One region of the Arthrobacter sp. Y3221114 genome, then DNA from elsewhere that is predicted to be linked to it. Evidence: riboswitches for the same ligand, from Rfam matches in the RefSeq annotation. Region 1 holds a riboswitch; the other holds the start of a gene.
The links. Region 1 has a riboswitch for cyclic di-AMP ahead of AC5RV3_RS12190 (M23 family metallopeptidase). Riboswitches for the same ligand answer to the same signal wherever they lie in the genome.
Positions count from the first base shown of each region.

Region 2: another riboswitch for cyclic di-AMP. It lies ahead of AC5RV3_RS12630 (C40 family peptidase); the one in region 1 lies ahead of AC5RV3_RS12190 (M23 family metallopeptidase).

Region 1 is NZ_JBNHHW010000005.1:325-4,792, reverse strand. It holds gene AC5RV3_RS12195 (NlpC/P60 family protein) at 184-807, opposite strand; cyclic di-AMP (ydaO/yuaA leader) riboswitch at 911-1,085, opposite strand; gene AC5RV3_RS12190 (M23 family metallopeptidase) at 1,203-1,970, opposite strand; cyclic di-AMP (ydaO/yuaA leader) riboswitch at 1,976-2,187, opposite strand; gene AC5RV3_RS12185 (iron-dependent transcriptional repressor DtxR) at 2,286-2,981, opposite strand; gene serC (phosphoserine transaminase) at 3,230-4,363, shown strand.
Region 2 is NZ_JBNHHW010000005.1:98,013-108,525, reverse strand. It holds gene AC5RV3_RS12650 (tripartite tricarboxylate transporter permease) at 1-1,283, shown strand, start outside; gene AC5RV3_RS12645 (LysR family transcriptional regulator) at 1,329-2,267, opposite strand; gene AC5RV3_RS12640 (MBL fold metallo-hydrolase) at 2,351-3,361, shown strand; gene AC5RV3_RS12635 (aldehyde dehydrogenase family protein) at 3,471-4,934, opposite strand; cyclic di-AMP (ydaO/yuaA leader) riboswitch at 5,359-5,523, shown strand; gene AC5RV3_RS12630 (C40 family peptidase) at 5,527-6,444, shown strand; gene AC5RV3_RS12625 (MDR family MFS transporter) at 6,864-8,396, shown strand; gene AC5RV3_RS12620 (HNH endonuclease signature motif containing protein) at 8,693-10,474, shown strand.

The sequences.
Region 1 (4,468 bases):
GGGATGGTGCTGGTACGAAGGGTGCCACTTGGGCTCTCGCGGCTCCGGGCGGTTCGGGGACGGCACTTGTGCGAAGCGCGCTGGGGTCTCGCGAGCGCTCCGCTCAGTCTTCCGCGTGGCGCCGATTAACGGCCGCAGCGCGCCCCGAAGGACGCGCCGCGAGAAGACCGTGGAAGGAAAGTATCAGCCTGCCGGACGGATGAAGACCGGGCCGGAGCCGATGTAGGCGTTGCCCAGGACGGTGTTGTAGCCGGCCCAGCCGCCGTGGATGGCCTGGCCGTTGCCGACGTAGATGGCCACGTGCGCCACACCGGCACCGCCGTTGGCGTAGTAAATGATGTCGCCCGGCTGCGGCGTGGACACCTGGGTGCCGTAGGCAAAGAACTGTGCGGGGGCAAGGTCGCCCACCGCGAAGCCTGCCGCGCGCAGGGCGTTTTCGACCAAGGCGGTGCAGTCCTGGCCGACACCGATCTGGCCGTAGGCGGCCGCGACGATAGCGCCGGCGGCGCCGCTGGCGGCAGCCTCGCCGGCCTTTTTGACGGCCTTGGGTTCGTTCGATCCGGCGTCGTTGCCGGTCGTGGGCTCGATTTCGTTGGAGACGGCCTGGACAACTGCCTCCGGCGCGGGGGTGGAGGTGATCCCGGCACGTTCGAAGGTCAGCTTCACGGCTGCGGAAGCCTGCACGGCTTCCACCTGCACGCGGGCCGGGGCGTCGACCCCTCGGTCAGCGGTGACAGCCTGGGCCGGGATGGTACCGGTCAAAACCAGGCCGGTAGCGGCGGCGATCACGGCACCCTGACGTCCCATGGTTCCCGCATTCGCGGACACAGCCTTGGAAATCGTCTCAAGCGGGCTCGTGCGGACGGGGGTCGCACGATGGCGGCCCGCAGTAATGCTCTTGGACACGGTCTGTACCTCTCCCAAATGCCTGCGAAGTGAGCTGTCGGGTTCGGATGGGAGTTCATCCGGCCGGGCCGGCTTGCGGGCTGGTGGCCCGGGCCTGATCGGCTTTACCCCAAGGACACCGTGCGATGTCCGGGAAGTGGTTCCCCCGCCTCTGCCATGCGAATCGGTGCGAACGAACTTCGGGCGACGGCAGAGTTCGGCATTCCGCCCGAAGGTGCCAGGCTGTTGGCGACTGGCACGGGTGAAACCTTATAACAGTTTGGGGACTGTGTCACGTTCCGGTTACGGCGTGTTGGTCACAGCCACCCGGTGGGGTCCACCAGCTTGTCGTTGACCATAACTTCGAAGTGAAGGTGGCAGCCGGTTGAAGCTCCAGTCGTGCCGCTTTGGCCCACCATCTCCCCGCGCTGCACGGTGGCGCCGACCGACGTGTCGATGGTGCTCAGGTGGTTGTAGGTGGTCTTCAGGCCGTTGCCGTGGTCCACCACGATCCGGTTGCCGCCGCCGCCGACCTGGAAACCTGCCTCGACGACGGTTCCGCCGGCTGCCGCGTGGACCGGAGTCCCGCAGGCTGCTCCATAGTCCTGGCCGGTGTGCAACTCCCCGGCATAGCCGGTGATGGGACTGACGCGGTAGCCGAACGGCGACGTCATGGTCAACTCGTCCATCGGCTGCGAGAGGGAGCCTTCGCTGCTGACAACCTGCGCGTTGCTGCCGGAAGCGACCATGACCTGCTTCAGCTTCGTGTCCGGGTCGAACTTGCTGGTCAGCCCGGCACGCTCGAACGTCAGGCGCGCTTCGGTGGCGGCGGAGATGCTGCTGGCGGCCGGAGCCTCCTGCGGGGCGTCGGCGGTGGCGCCGGCCGTCGTCGGGAGCATCACGGTCAGGGCCATCCCGGACGCGGCTGCGACGATCGCGGTTTTATGCCCGACGTCGCGTGCGGCTGCTGCTACCGGCGACGGCGCCGGCTGGGCGCGGCGGCGGCCGGGGGTCGCGGCACGTGGGCGTGAGTGTTCGACCGGGGCGGATGAACGGCGCCGTCCCGAGGCTTTGTGTCCTGCCAAAATTCTTTACCTCTCCAAAGCGCCTGCGAAGTTAGCTGTCGGATTCGAGTCAAGAGAAAACTCGGCCGCACCGCACAGAGCGTCTGTGGAACGATTCACCTACGCTCTGCCGCTGCGGCTTCACCCCAAGGCAGCGAACAAACTGCCGCTTGGTGGGTCCTCCGCCCCTGTCTCACGGATACACGCCTCCGCCGACAGGGTTCGGCTTGCGGAGGGTGTGGGATCGATGTCTCGATACCCGGGTCAACTATACGTAAAACACCCCGAAAGTAATAAATCCGTTATCCGCGGTGCGTGTTTTCAAGGGTCAACGTTTCATCGCATTGATACAAAGATGTGCGCGGCAACTTCCGGAGGCAGTTCCAAGGCCCCTTCGATCCCCGGCACGCGCACGGAAATGTACTCGCCGGCAGTCTCCAGCTGAAGGCTTGCACCGGGCTTCAAGCCGCCCTCTTCCAGCTGGAGCAACAGTTCCGGCTCCACCTGGATGGGCTCCGCCAGCCTGACGATGCTGACCTGTTTATCGGCCGTGTAGCTGCCCATGGCCTGCGCGAGATTGAGCACGCCGGAGGTGAACTCTTCGGCCGGCTGGCCCCCGAGCGCTTCCAAGCCGGGGATGGGATTGCCATACGGCGAAACCGTCGGCCTGCCCAGCAGTTCGTAGAGCCGCTGCTCGACCCGTTCGCTCATCACGTGTTCCCAGCGGCAGGCCTCGTCATGAACGTAGGCCCAGTCCAGTCCGATGACGTCGGAGAGTAACCGCTCGGCCAGCCGGTGCTTGCGCATCACTTCGGTCGCTTTGCGCCGGCCCAGTTCGGTCAGCTCCAGATGCCTGTCGCCGGTGACGACCACGAGACCGTCCCGCTCCATCCGCCCGATCGTTTGCGAAACCGTCGGGCCCGAGTGGCGGAGCCGCTCGGCGATCCGGGCGCGCAGCGCAACGATGTTCTCTTCTTCGAGCTCGAGGATAGTGCGCAGGTACATCTCGGTAGTGTCGATGAGATCAGTCAATGGCTTCTTGCTCCTCGGCGCGGTGAAAAGGCTGCTCCAGCAGCATGCATGAGGGTGTTTTCCCCTCCCCAGCCTAGCCTGTTTTCCGTGCCGGACCGGCAGCTACGCCGCGGGCTGACGCGCCATGCGGCCAACGCAACAATGCCGGGTTCAACTAACGGCGGCCCTCGGCGTTGGGGCAGAATGAAACGGGCGTTCAACGGCGAACCGCCATCGAGATCATTGCCCCCACGCCAGGAAAGGTATTCATGAGCGATACCCAGTCCATCAGCATTCCCGCCGATCTGCTCCCGAAGGACGGGCGCTTTGGCGCCGGACCGTCCAAGGTCCGTCCGGAACAGGTCGACGCCCTGGTCGCCGCCGGCCGGAACCTGCTGGGCACGTCGCACCGCCAGGCACCGGTGAAGAACCTCGTGGGCAGCGTCCGCGAGGGGCTCAAGGCGTTCTTCAAGGCGCCGGAGGGTTACGAGGTCATCCTGGGCGTTGGCGGCTCGACGGCATTCTGGGACGTTGCATCCTTCGGACTGGTGGAGCAGAAGGCCCAGCACCTGTCCTTCGGCGAGTTCAGTTCCAAGTTCGCCGCGGCCACCAACAAGGCCCCTTTCCTGGCCGAGTCGAGCATCATCACCTCGGAACCCGGCTCCCGGCCGGAGCCGCGGTCAGAGGCCGGCGTGGATGTTTATGCCTGGGCGCAGAACGAAACTTCCACCGGTGTGGCCGCTCCGGTGCAGCGTGTGGATGGTGCCGACGACGGCGCGTTGGTCCTCATCGACGCCACCTCCGCAGCGGGCGGGCTGGACGTGGATGTCACCCAGAGCGACGTCTACTATTTCGCGCCCCAGAAGAACTTCGCCTCCGACGGCGGCCTGTGGCTGGGCGTCTTCTCCCCCGCAGCGCTGGAACGGGCGGCTCGGATCGGTGCCACCGACCGCTGGATTCCCGACTTCCTCAATCTTGAAACGGCCATCGACAACTCGCTGAAGAACCAGACCTACAACACGCCCGCGCTGGCCACCCTGGTCACGCTCAATGCGCAGATCGAGTGGCTGAACGGCAACGGAGGCTTGGACTTCGCTTCCGGCCGCACCGCCGATTCGGCAGGACGGGTGTACCAGTGGGCGGAGGCTTCCGCGGTGGCGACCCCGTACGTGGCTAACCCGGAGCACCGCTCCAACGTCATTGCCACGGTGGACTTCGACGATTCGGTTGACGCCGCAGCGGTCGCCAAGGTGCTGCGCGCTAACGGAGTCGTGGATGTGGAGCCGTACCGCAAGCTCGGCCGCAACCAGCTGCGCATCGCCACCTTTGTCGCCGTGGAGCCGGAGGACGTCAGCGCACTGCTGGCCTGCATCGACTACGTGGTGGACCGCCTGCAGGGCTGACTCCACCGACGACGCGTCGATTCGCTAAGGTCCGGCTTCCGTTCGCGGCAGCCGGACCTTTTTGGTTGGCAGCAGTTGCGCAGCCTTGGCAGCGTTACGCAGCAG
Region 2 (10,513 bases), 100 kb from region 1:
CCTCGGCGGTCGTCACGACTTTTGACGGTTATCCGCTGGCGCAGCAAGGCAAAGCCGGGTCGGCGCTGGCCATCACCGGTATCGGCTCATTCCTCGGCGGTACCGTTGCCATCGTTGGCTTGACGCTGTTGGCTCCCACGATGGCTTCAGTAGCAGGTGGAATCAGCGCCCCGGATATGTTCGCGCTGGCAGGCCTCGGACTGCTGATGGTTGTCTTCATCGGTTCCGGGTCAAAGCTGAAGGCTTTGGCGGCTGCCGCACTGGGGATCCTCATCGCGTCCATTGGGCTCGACCCGGTCACCGCTGCCCCAAGGTTCACCTTCGGCAGCACGGACCTTATCGCCGGGGTCCACGTCGTCGCTGTCGCCGTAGGCATGTTCGGCATTGGGGAAATACTGCACAACGCGGAAACCGGGTACTACAAGGCCTTGGGCAACCCTAAGCTCAAGCGCATTCTGCCCGAGAGGGCGGATTGGCTACTGAGCCGGTTCGCAATCTTGCGCGCCTCGATCATCGGGTTTTTCATCGGAATCATCCCCGGCGGGGGCGGAACGATCTCCTCGGTCATTGCCTACGGGGTTGAGCGGCGCTTTTCAAAGCATCCCGAAAAGTTCGGGAAGGGTGCCATTGATGGGCTTGCCGCTACGGAAACCGCCGACAATGCATCTTCTAATTCGGCATTCGTACCGCTGCTGACTCTGGGTATCCCGCCGAACCCGGTACTGGCTCTGATTTTCGGTGCACTGCTGCTTCAGAACATCACGCCCGGACCGCAACTGGTCAACGAGCATCCCGATGTGTTCTGGGGTGTCATCGCGTCGATGTACATCGGCAATATCATTTTGCTGGTCCTGAACCTCCCGCTCATCGGAGTCTTTGTCCAGTTGTTGAGGATCCGCGGGGCCATCATGGCACCGATCATCCTCGTCGTCGCCGTGGCGGGCGTCTACAGCGTACGGAACAGCATGTTCGACGTCATGATGACTGTCGCCTTCGGTGTGCTCGGGTACATCCTGCGCAAATTCAACTATGACCTCGGCCCGTTCATCCTGGGCTTCATTCTGGGGCCGATCCTGGAAGACAACTTCCGCCGCACCATGGCACTGTCCGACGGCAGTTTCTCAATTTTCATTGAGCGTCCGCTGCCTATAGCCGTCGTCGCCGTCGTCGTAGCAGCAGGCCTATGGTTCCTCGTGGACAGGCGCCGCAGACGCCGTCCGATTCTTGCAGGCCATCCCGAGGCTGTCGGGGTTCGTCTTCAGCGGCAGGAAAAGAAGCGGTAAGCCGTGAAAATCAGCCACCCACCGCATGCGAAACGCGCAGCCCGATTAGGCGGCACCGCTTCCCGGGATTTTGCTGTCACCTGCGTGCACGGCCAAGTGCCGGCGGAGGAAGTCCAAGGCGGCATGCACGCGGCGCGGTGGCGTCGTGCCCGGTGCCAAGACCGCACTGATCGGATTTACTGGCAGTTTGTCGGCTATAGGAACGTAGCTGACAGGAAGGTCATCGGATGTCGTGCGGATCGTCGGGACGGTGTTGACGAACGAATAGCAAAGTCCCCGCGCGACCATGGAACGTATGGTCTCCATGCTGGCGCTGGTCCAACGCACTCGCGGCTCCAAGCCAACCGACTGGATGAGGGCCACCACACGGTCCACGGTCGGCGGGATATTCACCAGCACCAGCGGTTCCTCGATGACGTCTTTGAGCCACACCTGGTCTGCGTTCGCGTATCGATGATTGGCAGCGAACATCAAGTGCTGACGCGTCCCGCCGAGAGTTACCTTTCTCAGGTGCGGACCCGCCTGCATCGCATAGATCAAACCGAAGTCCAGCGTGCCGTGGGCGACTGCCTGCTGCAGTTCGTCCGGGTACAGCTCGGAAAAGTCGACCTCGACCAGGGGGTAGTTCTCGACGAAGTGCTCCAGCAGCGGGGGAATCGTCCGAGGCGAGATCGTGCCTGTTACGCCGATGCGCAGGGGCCCGCGCATCTCCTCGACGCCGCCGCGGACAGCATCTGCCAATTGACTGGACAGAAGCATGAGGTGCCGGCCGCGGGCGATGAGCTCCTCGCCGGCTGCGGTGGGAACGACCCGCTTGGAACGCGTACGAAGCAGCAATTCGACTCCGAGTGCTTTCTCCAGTTGCGCGATCGCCATCGACACAGCCCCTTGGCTGACGTGTCGGGCCTCTGCAGCAGCGGTAACAGAGCCGTGATCGGCGATGGCAACAAAGTATTCAAGCTGGCGAAGTGTGAATTCGGACATTTATTTCCCTGATGGATGAATTCGTAGTCCCTAAGTATGGGTGATGGAGCAGAGTGCCGTCACCGGATTGGAAGAAAAAAGACATGTATAAGACACAGATCGTTGCCCTGGGAACCGCCGGAGGACCGCGATGGTGGAAGGTTGATGGAAAGGCCACCGAACGCACCGGAATTTCGACCGCAATCGTCGTAGAGGACGGCTTCTATCTAGTGGATTGCGGCCATGGTGTAGGACGACGATTGAGCGAGGCCAATCTGGAGCTTTCCCGGTTGAAGGGCATCTTCATCACGCACCTTCATTCCGACCATACGGTCGACCTGGCTTCGCTGGGGATATTTGGACTGTACGAGCTCGCACACCGGGCCGGGAACCCCGTGCCCATTATTGGACCGGGGAACCGCTCGGTGCTGCCGCCGGTCTCGCCTCGGGCGCAGGTGCCGCCGACTCCCATCGCCCCCCACTCGCCCACCCCCGGGACACGTGAAATGTTCGAGCAGCTAATGTTCGCGCACGCCACAGACCTCAATGACAGGATCCTAGACAGTCTGCGCCCCTCGCCGCTGGATTTGTTCGATGCACAAGACATCGAGATTCCGGCTGCCAGCGGTTACCACCCCAACGACAACCCGACACCTGACATGGAACCGTTCAAGGTCTTCGAAGACGGTGCAGTTAAAGTCATGGCAACGCTCGTACAGCACCCACCTGTCGCCCCTGCGTTTGGATTCCGTTTCGAGACCGCTAACGGTTCGGTTGCGTTCTCGGGCGACACGACGTACACACCGAATATGGTGAGGCTTGCCCGGGACGTCGACCTGCTCATGCATGAAGCCCTGGATTTTGACTACATTGACATGCTCTATGCCGGCCGGACGGATGAGGTATCCGTCGCTTCCCGCGACCATCATTACAAGTCTCATACGTCCGTTCAGGACGCTGCCCGTATTGCGGAGAAGGCAGGAGCAAAGCAACTGGCTCTGCACCATTTGGTGCCTGGGATGGGTTGGGAAGGGGTGACGGACCAGGCAAGGGAGTATTACTCCGGCACCTTTCATGTACCGGCTGATCTCGACGTGATTACCTTGCGCCCGTAACCCGCCTGCCCAGGCGGGTCACCGCCGTCGTCCACTCACTGGTTCGTCCTGTCGCTGGCTGTTCAGGGCCTTCTGCCCCAACGTGGAGTGTGGGAGGCCCTGAACATCCCTAGAACGGGTACTGCGCGTGCCCGTTCTGCTGGATGGTGATCCAGCGCTCCTCGGTGAACGAATTGATGCCGGCCTGCCCGCCGAACTTGCCGTAGCCCGACTCGTGGATACCGCCGAACGGGGCCATCGGTTCATCCTGCACCGGCTGGTCGTTGACGTGGCTAATGCCGGTCTTGAGCCGCTGCGCCACCTCGATGCCTTCGGCCAGGTTCTCGGTGATGACCCCGGAGGTCAGGCCATAGTTGGTGTCGTTCGCCAGCTTCACCGCCTGTTCCGGGCCATCCACCTCCATAATGGTGGTCGCGGAGCCGAAGATCTCCTCGTCGTAGATCCGCATCTCCTCGGTGATCCCGGAGAGCACCGTCGCGGGCACCACGGCCTGGGCCGCCTTCCCGCCGCCGGCCAACACCGTCGCGCCCTTGGACACGGCGTCGTCGATCAGTGCGTACTGGCGGTCCGCCGAGGCTTGGGTGACCTGCGGTCCGATCACGGTGTCCTGCTTCATCGGATCGCCGGTGGGCAGCTTGGCGACCTTCTCCGCAAACCGGCCCGAGAACTCCTCGGAAATGCGGCGGTCCACGATCACGCGGTCCACCGACATGCAGATCTGCCCGGCGTTCATGAACGCGCCGAAGGCCGCAGCCTGCACGGCGTAGTCGACGTCCGCGTCTTTGAGCACCACCAGGGAGTTCTTGCCGCCGAGCTCAAGCACCGCAGGCTTCAGGTTCTGCGCCGCCAGCGTGCCGATGATACGTCCCACCTTGGTGGAACCGGTGAAGTTCACGTTCCGCACGCGGGGGTCGGAGATCAGGGTGCTCACCACCTCGTTCGCGTCCGCCCGGTCATTCGTGATGACGTTCAGCACCCCCGCGGGCAGGCCCGCGTCCAACAATGCGTCCGCCAGGAACAGGCCGCAGGACAGCGGCGCGTCCTCGCTGGGCTTGAGCACCACCGTGTTTCCCACGGCCATCGGGATGGCCATGGCCCGCATGCCCAGGATGAACGGGGCGTTCCAGGGAGACAGCGCCGCCACCACGCCGTAGGGCTGCCGGACGGAGAACGAGAACTTGCCGGGCAGGTCGGTGGCCAGCACGTCGCCGCGCGGCGCGGTGGTGGCTGCGGCTGCCGAGCGCAGGATATTGGCGGCCAACTGGACGTTGAACCCGGCCCAGACCGCCACACCACCCACCTCGCCGGCCATCAACTCGATGCCCTGCTGCATCCGTTCTTCAAACAGGTCGGCAGCTTTCAGGAAGATCTTCGCCCGCTGGGTGGGAGGCGTTGCGGCCCACGCGTCGAAGGCCGCCGACGCCGCTTCGACCGCTCGCGTGACATCTTCCGGCCCGGCGGCCGCGACGGTGGCATAGGGCTCGCCTGTGTAGGGGTTGATGTCCTGGGTGGTCTTGCCGGAGGCTGCCGGGACGTGCTCGCCGTTGATGATCAACTCACGCGTGATGGGCATGGCGCTCATTCCTTTCCGAAGTGGCTGGGCCACGCCGCCGGCCACAGCCGAAGCACCGGCCGTCCCCGCGGCCCGGATAAGGCGGAGCCTACTCCCGCCGCCGGGCCCGGACAATGGCCGCTCTGTTGCAGGGGGAGAGCGGCCCGGATCGACGACGGCCGTGATGCTCCCCACTCTTCCGGGCGCCAGGGCACAGGAAAGCGCTGCGAACGAGGCCATTTTGTTCCCGCCCATGTACTCCCCACCGCCCTCGGTCGCGCCGCAATCCGGAGCAAGAAGCGGGTGTCATTCGGTGACTTTCAGGTTACCCACAGGTAAATTTCAGGGCTTGGACAGTTACCGAACCGTTATGTACTGTTTTCAACACATCGGCGATCATCCGCTGATGTCCTCGGAGGGTATTGCCTAGCTCTGCCAGCCTTTCCGGGTTCGTTCGCTAGACATCTGGCAGAGGCGGGGGACCCACTTTCCGGGCCCCTCTTGGGGCTCTTGGGGTTAAGCCGTACGGAGTGCATACCGCGCTGCCGCACGGCCGGGTGACTCCCACCCGAACCCGACAGCTTACCTCGCAGGCATTGGGAGAGGTATCTTCTTGCTGCTCAAAAACAATCGCGCACGCCACCGTGCCACCCCGGTCCGCAACACCACCGTGGCCGGTCTGTCCCACGCCGTCTCATCCCGCGCCGGCACCGTCGGCCGCGGCGCCGCCGTGGTCACGGCCGCCGGTGGCCTGATGCTGGGGGCCGGCCTGCCGGCCAACGCCGCCGCCGATGTCACGGTCCCGACCTACGGTGCCGCCGACGCAACCGGCACCGTCGCCGCTCCGGCCAACGCCGGCTTCGAGGTGGAGCGCGCTTCGGTGAGCAGCTCCGCTGCCGACGCCGGTGCTGCTTCCGGTGCCACCACGCACACCGTGGTCGCAGGCGACACCGTCGGCACGATTGCCGCCCAGTACGGCAAAAATGTGCAGGACGTGCTGGCCATCAACGGCCTTGGCGCTTACTCCATCATTTACCCGGGCGACCAGATCGCACTGACCGGATCCGCGCAGGGCACTCAGTCCGGTGGCGGCCCGGCAGCCCCGGGCAACGGCGGAGCCGCTACGACCCTGGCTGCGTCGACAGACGCCGCGACGGTTTCGCTGGCCAGCGCCGACATCAAGCCCGCCTCCACCGGCGGCAACCAGAGCATCGTGGACATCGCCATGTCCGCCCAGGGCACCCCCTACGTCTGGGGCGGCACGTCTACCGCCGGTTGGGACTGCTCCGGCTTCACCCAGTGGGTCTACGCCCAGGCTGGCGTCGATCTGCCCCGCCTCAGCCAGGAACAGGGCAGCGCCCTGACCCCGACCAGCAACCCGCAGCCGGGCGACCTGGTAGTGCAGAACGGCGGCGGCCACGTGGGCATCTACCTGGGCGGCGGCAAGATGATCAGCGCCCTGAACCCGAGCCAGGGCACCATGGTGCACGACGTGAACGCCATGCCCGTTACCGGTTACTACACGATGTAACCACCCCTCATACTCCTGGAACGGCTTCCCCCCAACGGCCGGTCCAGGATCACAGGGAAGCCTCGTCGGCCTTGCGCCGGCGGGGCTTTTCCTCTTTAAACGCGCAGCAGGACTTCGCCTCCTTTTTGTCGCGCAGCAGGACTTCGCCTCCTTAATGTGCGGCGGGCTTCTCCTCCAGCGGCGGGCTTCTCCTCTTTAAGCAGACCTAATGTGAGGCCTCTTCGCGCTGCGCCCTCCCCCGCCGGTCGGAGGTTTTCTCCCGGCGGCGAGCATCGGCGTCGTTGTTTATTTGCGGTTGCCGCGCTCTGGGAATAGGAGTCAGCGGGGGCAGGTTAAGCTACTACTCTGCCGTACGCTCGGCGTTCTTGGGCCATTTTCGGCCGCCTGCAACAGCACGAACTCCACCCGAGGATCCTCCCGTGAATAAAGAACCGTCGACGAAAAAAGCCTCGGCGCAGCCCGGATCAGACAACGGCGGCGGGTTGACGGCTGATGAATTGCGCCGGAACCGCCGCGTGATTGGCATCCTGTTGGTCTCTGCGTTCGTGGTGATCCTGAACGAGACCATCATGTCTGTCGCGCTGACCGAGCTGATGGATGACCTCGGCATCAGCGCCCGCGCGGCCCAGTGGCTGACCACGGCGTTCATGCTGACGATGGCGGTGGTCATTCCGGTGACCGGATTCCTCCTGCAGCGTTTCACCACGCGTCAGGTTTTCACCGCTTCGATGGCGCTGTTCTCCGCGGGAACGCTGCTGGCCGCGCTGGCTCCGGGGTTCGAGGTGCTGCTGGTGGCCCGCGTGGTGCAGGCATCGGGCACGGCGATTATGATGCCGCTGCTGATGACCACGCTGATGAACCTGGTGCCTGCCGAAGACCGCGGCAAGACCATGGGCAACGTCTCGATTGTCATATCGGTGGCGCCGGCCATCGGCCCGACCATTTCCGGCATCATCCTCAACACCCTGTCCTGGCGCTGGATGTTCTGGTTGGTGCTGCCAATCGCGCTGGGCATGCTGGTTGTCGGCAACCGGCGGATCCAGAACGTGACCGAGCCCCGGCCGGTGCCGCTGGACCTGCCCTCCGTGGCGCTCTCCGCCATCGGCTTCGGCGGGCTGATTTACGGCCTCAGCCAGGTCGGCGCCGGGCAGGGGACAACGACGGCGGGGCCGGGCACGAGTGCCGCCATGTGGGCTGCGTTTGCGTTCGGCGGCGTGGGACTGCTGGTATTCCTACTGCGCCAGGTCCGGCTGCAGCGCTCGGAGAAAGCGTTGCTGGACCTGCGGACGTTCCGCTCCGGCAACTTCTCCGTGTCCGTTGGGCTGATGGCCGTCAGCATGGCCGCACTGTTCGGCACCATCATTTTGCTCCCTATATATATGCAGCAGGTCCTGGGGCTCGAGCCGCTGCAGATCGGGTTGATGCTGCTTCCGGGCGGGCTGTTGATGGGCCTGCTGGCACCGCCCGTTGGACGGCTCTATGACAAATTCGGCCCGAGGGTCCTGCTGGTGCCGGGGACGACGGTGGTCAGCGCCGTGCTCTGGTTCTTCTCCACGGTCAGCGAGAACACCGCCCCGCTGACACTGCTGGTGGCGCACATCGTGCTCAGTGTGGGCCTGGCGCTGCTGTTCACGCCGCTGTTTTCCGCAGGTCTCGGCTCCGTGCGGCGGCAACTGTACTCGCACGGAAGCGCCGTCATCGGCACCGTGCAGCAAGTGGCCGGGGCAGCGGGCACGGCCATGTTCGTCACCGTCATGTCCATGCAGGCGGCTGTACTTTCCGCCGAAGGTGCGGCATCCACGACGGCGGTGGCGGGTGGAGTGCGGATGGCCTTCCTGTCCGGCGCCCTCATCTCGATCGTGGCCGTGGTGGCCGCGTTCTTCATCCGGAAACCGGTCGAGGAGCCCGCCAAGGATGCGGCGGCCTTGGAAGGCGCGCCGGTCGCCCACTGAAGACGGAGGTTCACCGGGATCTGGATCGGGAGGCCCGCCGCGCTCAGGAGCGGGGAGGTCCGGCCACATCTGCCCGGTCGAGGTCCCTCTGGAGCTCGAGGTCCGGCGGCATCAGCCGCTCGAGGTTTGGCCGCGCCCCCTGTTGAGGTCCGACTGCACCCAATGAGAACGCCTGGTTCTCGAGGCCCTTGCTCGAGTGCCTCCACTTCTTCTCCACAGAATGCGCCACGAACTTTTCATCCACATACCAGCCCTTGCTTCTCCTACCCTGTTCGGGGGCTTCATAAGCTGTATCTATGGCGATTGAGGCGCTGGATGAGGCTCCGGAAGCAGGGCAGGATGATTCCGCCCTGCTAGCCCGGATCCGCGCCGAGGTCGGTGAACTAAATAATCGCCTTCGAAACGAAGGGCTGACACGCAGTACCAAGTCGGTGGCCAAGACGGCGGCACAGGTTGAAGAGTTGGCCAACATTGTTGGCCAAACCCAGCTGATCGTCGCCGGCATCATCAAGGCGCAAAACATCGCCGCCGTTGGAGAAACGGACAAGCCGCATGACCCCGAGGAACCGAATCATCGTCTGCGCGGCGCCTACAAAACGAACGAAGACTATCTGCGGGCGAAGCTGGGCATTCCGAGGCAGGAGGCCGCACGACGGTTCCAACTCGCGGAAGCCACCGAAGCCCGCCCGGCGCCTCAGGGCAAGCCTGTTGCGCCGCCCAGGCTGCCGGTGCTCGCGCGTGCAATGGATGAAGGAATGGTCTCCGGCCAAGCCGCAACTCTGATCCGGAAGGCTGTCGACGGGTTGCGTCGCACTGCCGACCCGAAACAGCTCCGCGAGATGGAAGAGGCACTGGTTCAGCATGCCTCGGATTACGACGCCGACTCGCTGAGGCTGCTGATCCGGCATTGGGAGGGCGGCCTCAACCCAGCCGGTGCCGACCTCGGGCCTGCCGAGCTCAAAGCACGCCAGGGCCTGTTCTACCGCGGTCGGCGCAATGGCCTGCACTGCTACGAAATTAACGCCACCGATGAGCAGAACGAGGTTCTTGCAACCGTCTACAACACCGCCACAAACCCCCGCTTGAGGGATGGGACGGCCACAGCCGTGGCAGTAGGATTTGAAGCGGTTGACGCACCCAGCACAGACTCTCAGTTGAACGGCGCTATCAATAACGCCGACGACTTCGTCACCACAGACGCTCAGGACCCCGGACCGGACGCCTTTGTTGACGCAACGGTAGAGGACGGGCGTACCCGCCAGCAGAAGCAGCTCGACGGACTCATTGGCGCCTGCAAAACCGCGCTCACCACGGATTTGCTGCCCGCCGCTGGCGGTCGCCGCCCGCAGCTGCTGGTCACCATCGACTACAAGGACTTGGCCTCCGACGTCGGACGTCCGGGAACCAGCACCTTCTCCGGGCCGCTGAGCGCCAAGACGATTCGGCGGATAGCTTGCGATGCCGACATCATCCCGGTGATCCTCTCCGGCACGGGTGCGATTCTGGATGTTGGCCAAACACAGCGGCTGTTTCCGAAGTACATGCGGCTGGCGATCATCGCCAGGGACGGAGGTTGCGCCTTCCCTGGCTGTAATGCGCCCTCTCCTTGGACGGAAGTGCATCACATCCAGTGGTTTGAAAAGGGTGGTCCGACCTCTGTCGACAATGGGGTCTTGGTTTGCGGGCACCACCATCATCTGCTGCATCAAGGAAATTGGCGGGTCGAGGTGATCAAGGGCGTGGCTTGGTTCTTACCGCCGCTCAGTGTCGATCCAGCACAAAAGCCGCTCCGCAACCACGTGTGGATGAAAGACGCGCGGCTGCCCGAACGCCTGCCCGAGCCGGCGGCGGTGGGCTCAGGCTCCCGTCAGTCAGGCGGCCCTTCACCTGGTGGAGACCTATTAGACCCTGACGCGGCGGCCCTCAGGACGCCGATCCGCCAGTCGGGTCCGCTGAAGGTCCCCATGCAGTCGGAACTCGATATCGGAATGGATAGCACCGCGGGAGCCACCGCGCCCGGCAGAAGTTCCAGTCCATTTGACGGTTGGCCGGCCCAGCCTGAAACTCCCCCGTTCTGACAGCCGGCGTTGTCGCAGGGACCCCGCGCCGCAGTCGGG